Regions from separate parts of the Actinomadura chokoriensis genome, predicted to be linked through region 1. Evidence: riboswitches for the same ligand, from Rfam matches in the RefSeq annotation. Region 1 holds a riboswitch; the other holds the start of a gene.
The links. Region 1 has a riboswitch for ZMP and ZTP ahead of ABFX46_RS25040 (bifunctional methylenetetrahydrofolate dehydrogenase/methenyltetrahydrofolate cyclohydrolase). Riboswitches for the same ligand answer to the same signal wherever they lie in the genome.
Positions count from the first base shown of each region.

Region 2: linked by a shared signal. The riboswitch ahead of ABFX46_RS28425 (serine hydroxymethyltransferase) and the one ahead of ABFX46_RS25040 (bifunctional methylenetetrahydrofolate dehydrogenase/methenyltetrahydrofolate cyclohydrolase) in region 1 are both predicted to bind ZMP and ZTP.

Region 1 is NZ_BAAAMW010000012.1:127,408-130,793, reverse strand. It holds gene purH (bifunctional phosphoribosylaminoimidazolecarboxamide formyltransferase/IMP cyclohydrolase) at 1-740, shown strand, start outside; gene ABFX46_RS25050 (hypothetical protein) at 902-1,078, shown strand; gene ABFX46_RS25045 (GNAT family N-acetyltransferase) at 1,088-1,681, opposite strand; ZMP/ZTP riboswitch at 1,764-1,848, shown strand; gene ABFX46_RS25040 (bifunctional methylenetetrahydrofolate dehydrogenase/methenyltetrahydrofolate cyclohydrolase) at 1,914-2,762, shown strand; gene ABFX46_RS25035 (FHA domain-containing protein) at 2,937-3,386, opposite strand, start outside.
Region 2 is NZ_BAAAMW010000015.1:144,237-147,622, forward strand. It holds gene ABFX46_RS28420 (class I SAM-dependent methyltransferase) at 1-522, shown strand, start outside; gene ABFX46_RS28425 (serine hydroxymethyltransferase) at 519-1,790, opposite strand; ZMP/ZTP riboswitch at 1,845-1,931, opposite strand; partial or broken gene ABFX46_RS28430 (DMT family transporter) at 2,024-2,824, opposite strand; gene ABFX46_RS28435 (Lrp/AsnC family transcriptional regulator) at 2,955-3,386, opposite strand, start outside.

The DNA of each region.
Region 1 (3,386 bases):
TCGCGATCATCAAGCACGCCAACCCGTGCGGCATTGCGGTCGGCGCCGACATCGCCGAGGCGCACCGCAAGGCGCACGCCTGCGACCCCGTGTCCGCCTACGGCGGCGTGATCGCGGCGAACCGCCCGGTCACCGCCGCCATGGCGCGGCAGGTCACCGAGAGCTTCGCCGAGGTGGTCATCGCCCCGGCGTTCGACGACGAGGCCGTCACCGTCCTGAAGGACCGGTTCAAGAACGTCCGGCTGCTGGTCTGCCCGGACGCCCCGGCCGGCGCCACCGAGTACCGGCGCATCGACGGCGGCGTCCTGCTGCAGGGCGTCGACCGCGTGGACGCGCCCGGGGACGACCCGTCCACCTGGGAGCTGAAGACCGGCGAGGCCGTGGACGAGGCCACGCTCCGCGACCTGGCGTTCGCGTGGCGGGCGATCCGCTCGGTGAAGTCGAACGCGATCCTGCTCGCCGCCGGCGGCGCCACGGTCGGCGTCGGGATGGGGCAGGTCAACCGGGTCGACTCCGCCAAGCTCGCGGTCGCGCGGGCGGGCGCCGAGCGCACCGCGTCCGCCGTGGGCGCGTCCGACGCGTTCTTCCCCTTCCCGGACGGCCTGGAGGTGCTGACCGAGGCGGGCGTGAAGGCGGTCGTCGAGCCCGGCGGATCGGTCAACGACGACAAGGTGATCGAGGCGGCGCGGAAGGCCGGGATCACCCTGTACTTCACCGGCGTCCGGCACTTCTTCCACTGACCGGTCGCAGGACCGCGGCGAACCCGGTGTGACGCGCAACACAGTCGCACCGGGTTTAGCCGCGGTTTTTGCACTTGACGGCTGCGGGTAGCCTCGGCGCAGCCGCGCCCCCTCATGACGCTCCCTTGACTCCGGCGCGGGCATTCCGTGATGGAGGCGCGATGGACGTGCTGCTGGCCCTCATGCTGAGATCGGTCTACCTGGTCGACTCCCTGCTGATGGACTCCCGCCAGGTGATCGGCCTGCTCGCCGCGTTCGTGGCCGCCATGCTCGCCGCCCAGCTCGGCTGGCACGGCACCGACCGCGTCCTCGCCTGGCGCAGCCGCTCCGAGGACTAGCCCCTCCCGCTACCGCAGCCGTGCGCGCAGGGCTCGGGCGGCGGCGGGCCATTCGTCGTCCGTCATGCCGTAGGCGGCGGTGTCGCGGATCGAGCCGTCCGGGCGGATCCGGTGCTTGCGGTGGACGCCCTCGAACGAGGCGCCGAGGCGTTCGATCGCCGCCCGCGACCGCTCGTTCCGGACGTGCGTGTGCCAGCCGACCCTGATCGCGCCGAGGTCGTCGAACGCCCGTCCCATCAGGAGCAGCTTCGCCTCCGTGTTGATCCCCGTCCGCTGCCAGCGCGCGCCGATCCAGGTGCTGCCGATGCACAGCCCGCGGTGGGACGGCGCGATCTCGTAGTACGACGTCGTCCCCGCGACCTCGCCGGTCGCCGCGTCGATCTGCGCCCACGGCAGGCGCGCCCCGCGCTCGCATTCGGCCAGCGCCTTGTCGACCAGCACGCCCATGCCGTCGGCCGTCGCGGGCTGCCGCTCGTTCAGCCACGTCCACACGTCCGGGTCCTTGGACGCCTCGAACAGACCCCCGGTGTGCGCGCGGGACAGCGGCTCCAGCCGCACATACCGCCCGGTCAGGACGGGCCGCTCGAACCATGCGTCGCTCATGCCGACCACGCTAGAAGGCGCCGGACCGGCCCCGGCAGGGCCACTCGGCCCCGATTTCCGGGTGCCACTCGCCCGTTACCATGGGTTTTCACGCGACTGGCGCGGCAAGGTGGATCACCACCGGGGAGCGAACGACAGTCCGGACACCGCGCGCCTGGGTGGACGGGACCTCGAGCCGGGCTCGGTCCTGCGGGGCCGTCCGGGCACCGGCGAGATCCACGCGGAGGAACGCATGACGGCACAGATTCTGGACGGCAAGGCCACGGCCGCCGAGATCCGCTCGAACCTCAAGGTGCGCGTCGAGGCGCTCCGCGACCGCGGCGTGACCGTCGGGCTCGGCACCGTGCTGGTCGGCGACGACCCGGGCAGCCACTCCTACGTCAACATGAAGCACCGCGACTGCGCCGAGGTCGGCATCGAGAGCATCCGCCGCGACCTGCCCGCCACCGCCACCCAGGACGACGTGGAGCGGGCCGTCGCCGAGCTGAACGCCGACCCCGCCTGCACCGGCTACATCGTCCAGCTGCCGCTGCCGAAGGGCCTGGACGAGCAGCGCGTGCTGGAGCGCATCGACCCGTCCAAGGACGCCGACGGCCTGCACCCGACGAACCTCGGCCGGCTCGTCCTCATGCAGCCGGGCCCGCTGCCCTGCACCCCGAAGGGCATCATCGAGCTGCTGCGGCGCTTCGACGTCCCGATCAAGGGCGCCGAGGTCGCCGTCGTCGGCCGCGGCATCACGGTCGGGCGCTCGCTCGGCCTGCTGCTGACCCGGCGCACCGAGAACGCGACCGTGACGCTCTGCCACACCGCGACCCGCGACCTGGCCGCGCACACCCGCGCCGCCGACATCGTCGTGGCCGCCGCCGGCGTCCCGGGCCTCATCACCGCCGACATGGTCAAGCCGGGCGCCGCCGTCCTCGACGTGGGCGTCTCCCGGGTGGACGGCAAGCTCGCCGGCGACGTCGCCGCCGACGTCCGCGAGGTCGCCGGCTGGGTCGCCCCCAACCCCGGCGGCGTCGGCCCGATGACCCGCGCGATGCTCCTGGCGAACGTCGTCGAAGCCGCCGAGCGAACCGCCTGACGAACCTCCGCACGGGCGCCGGCACGTGGACGGGGCCGCCACTCAGCACCGAGGTGGCGGCCCCGTACACGTTGCTCCGGGCGGGGCCCTGCGCCGTCACCTGCGCGGACCCCGTCCAGGAGGTTCAGCGATCGCCCTCGTACGCGCTGCCGGGAGGGCGACCGCAGGTTCACATCAGCTGGCCCTCCGTCCGGCGGCGCTAGGGGCCGGGCGGCTCGGCCCGTGGCCGTGGCCCGGCCTGCGGGTCTCCGCCGTCCGGACGCCGGGGACCCGGCCGTCCATCGGCGGACGGCCCTGGTGGGGGACGTGCACCGGCGGCAGCGGACGGACGAGGCCCATCGCGATGACCTCGTTGGCGAGCCGGGTGCGCCGGTTGGCGCCCTCGGGGATGCGGAACTTCTGGTAGAGGCGCAGCAGGTGCTGCTTGACGGCGGCCTCCGTGACGACCAGCTCGCCGGCGATGTCGCGCGCCGTGGCGGGGGCCACGAACGCTTCGTCGGACAGGGCGGGTCGGCACAGCGAGGTCAGCACGTCGACCTCGCGGCGGGTGAGCTCGGGCGCGACGGCGCGCCGCAGTTCGACGTCCGGGTCGACCTCCTCACGGGGGATTCCCCCCAACCGGCA
Region 2 (3,386 bases), on a different contig from region 1:
ATCGTCCAGGACGACATGACCCGGTTCGACCTGGGCCGCCGGTTCGACCTCGTCGTGACCATGCTCGACTCGACGTCCCACCTCATGACGCTCGACGCGTTCGTGGCGCACCTGCGCCGCGTCGCCGCGCACCTGTCGCCGGGCGGCCTCTACGTCGTGGAGATGTCGCACCCCCGCGACCGGCTCGGCGACGACCCGAGCGTCAGCACCGGCTGGACGGTCGAGCGCGGCGGCGTCCGGGCGAGCGTGCGGTGGGGCGAGCCGTCCGACCGGCTCGACCCCGTCACCCAGATCGCCGACGACCACGTCACGATGACGATCACGGACGGGGACGGCACGCGGGTGATCCGCGACGTCGTCCCCTACCGCTTCTGGACCGCCACCGAGCTGGACGCCGCGATCCACCTCGCCGGCGGCCTCGGCACCGTCGCCCAGTACGGCGACTTCGGGGTCGGCGAGGACACGGTGGCCCTCACCGACCCCGAAGCCTGGCGCATGATCACGATCCTGCGGCCCGCCTAGGGCGCGGGCGCCCAGCCCGGCATCGGGTAGGACGCGAGCAGTTCCCGGATCTTCCCGGCGACGCGGCCGGCGACCTCCTCGTCCTGCTTGGCGGTGCCCTGCACGACCTCGTCGATCCACTCCGCGATCTGCGGCATGTGCTCCTCGCCGAGCCCGCGGGTGGTGATCGCGGCGGTGCCGAGCCGCAGCCCGGACGGGTCGAACGGCTTGCGCGGGTCGAACGGCACCGCGTTGTAGTTCAGCTCGATCCCGGCGCGGTCGAGGGCCTGCGCCGCGGGCTTGCCGGCGACCCCCTTGCTGGTCAGGTCGATCAGGATGAGGTGGTTGTCGGTGCCGCCGGAGACCAGGTCGTAGCCGCGGTCGACCAGCGCGGCGGCCAGGACCTGCGCGTTCGCGACGATCTGCCGCGCGTACCGGGCGAAGTCCGGCTGCGCCGCCTCCTTCAGCGCGACGGCGATCGCGGCGGTCGTGTGGTCGTGCGGGCCGCCCTGCAGGCCGGGGAAGACCGCCTTGTCGACCGCCTTCGCGTGCTCGGCCGTCGACAGGATCATCGCGCCGCGCGGGCCGCGCAGCGTCTTGTGCGTGGTCGTGGTGACCACGTCCGCGTGCCCGATCGGGGACGGGTGGGCGCCGCCCGCGATCAGCCCGGCGATGTGCGCGATGTCGGCGGCGAGCACCGCGCCGGCCTCGCGGGCGATCTCCGCGAACGCGGGGAAGTCGATCGTCCGGGGGATCGCGGTGCCGCCGCACCAGATCAGCTTCGGCCGCTCCTTCAGCGCCAGGTCGCGGACCTGGTCCAGGTCGACCCGCCCGGTGTCGGCGCGCACGTCGTAGCGGACGGGCCGGAACCACTTGCCGGTGGCCGACACCGACCAGCCGTGCGTGAGGTGCCCGCCCATCGGCAGCGACAGCCCCATCACCGGGTCGCCTGGCTCCAGGAACGCCATGTAGACGGCGAGGTTCGCGGGCGACCCCGAGTACGGCTGGACGTTGGCGTGCTCGGCCCCGAACACCTCCTTCGCCCGCTCGATCGCCAGCAGCTCGATCGGGTCGATGTTCTGCTGGCCCTCGTAGTACCGCCTGCCGGCGTAGCCCTCGGAGTACTTGTTCGTCAGGACCGACCCGGTGGCCTCCAGCACCGCCGGCGAGACGTAGTTCTCGGACGCGATCAGCCGGAGCTTCTCGTACTGGCGGCGGGCCTCGGCCTCGACCAGCCCGGCGATCTCGGGATCCCGGTCCTGCAGATGGGGGACGGGCGGTTGGTGCATCGTGAGCCTCCGCGCTGCTCGCGCCGGGACTTTCGGGCGCCCCGGCGAAGGGGACCCGTACACCCAGGCGCGCGGCGTGCGGACTAGTTTCGCTCCCCGGTGGTCGTCTCCACCTTGACTGCGCCAGTCACGTGCGCGCCATCATATCGGGCCGTCCGCGCCCGCGCCGGGGCGGAGACGACGAACAGCCCGCCCAGCAGGAGCAGCGACCCGGCCGCGACCGGCGCCGACATCCGCTCGCCGAGGACGGCGATCGCGAGCGCCGCCGCGACCAGCGGCTCGGCGAGGCTGAGTGTCCCGGCGGTCGCGGCCGCCACCCCGCCGAGCCCGGTGACGAAGAACATGTACGCGGCCGCCGTCGCGGCGATCCCGAGCCAGGCGACCAGCACCGCCGACCGCGGCTCCGCGAGGGCCGGCAGTTCCGCGACCGTCCAGGGCAGCAGGGCCGCTCCCCCGGCGAGCAGCGTGACCGACACGGCGGCGGCCATGCCCGCGTTCCGTCCTGTGAGGACCTTGGCGGACACGGTGTAGACGCCGAAGCACGTCCCGCCCACGAGGCTCAGCCCGATGCCCGCCGGGTCGACGTGGACGGCCGACCCCGGCACCATCAGCAGCGCGACGCCGCCGACGGCGCACGCCGTCCCGGCCCACCACCGGCGGCCGAGCCGCGTGCCGAGGACGAGCCGCTCGCACAGCCCCGTCGAGACGGGCGCCAGCCCGAACACCACGGCCGTCGCGACGGCGGCCCCGGTGCGGTCGACCGCGCTGAAGAACGCCGCCTGGAAGACCCCCGTGGCCGCGGAGGCCGCCGCGACCGGACCCCGGGCCCGCCGCCCCAGCGAGAGAAACGCGCGCCGGTCCGCCGCGAGCACCAGCGCGGCGAGGACGACCCCGCCCGAGAGGATCCGGGCCCCGCCGACCGCCACCGGACCGGCGTCCGGCCCGGCGAGGACCTGCGCGGGCCCGACCGTCCCCCAGAGCACCCCGGCCGCGAGCACGAGCAGCGACCCGGACAGATTGCTTCGTCGATCCATACGACCGAAGCTAGAAGGATCTGCGGATTCGTTCTCGTTCAGCCGTGGTTCGTTCGGTCGTGGGAAGCAGCGGCGTCAGTTGTTCGGCTGCGCCATGCCATCTGAGCGATGCACTGCCGGACGTTCGGCGTCAGCGCCGGTCAGGCGTCGGAAGTTCGGCCTGCTCCACCGGCTGGACGTAGTCGTAGACGACGGTCGTCCGCACGTCCACGAACTCCTTGCGCCGCGCGAGCCGGTCGAGCACGAAGTCGCGCAGGTACGCGGTGCTCGGGACGGCCACGTGCACCAGCAGGTCCTCGTTGCCCGTGACGACGAAGACCCCGACGGCCTCGGGCATCGCGGCCATGCCGTCCCGCGCCGACTCGATCGCCTCCCGCGACTGCGGCCGGATCCGGATCGAGATCAGCGCCTGCACCCCGCGCCCGAGCCGCTCGAAGTCGACCGCCGCGTGGAACCCGGTGATGACACCCCTGGCCCGCAGCGCCCGCGTCCGCTCCAGGGCCGTGGACGGCGCGATCCCCACCGCCTCGGCCAGCTCCCGGTTGGTCTGCCGCCCGTCCCG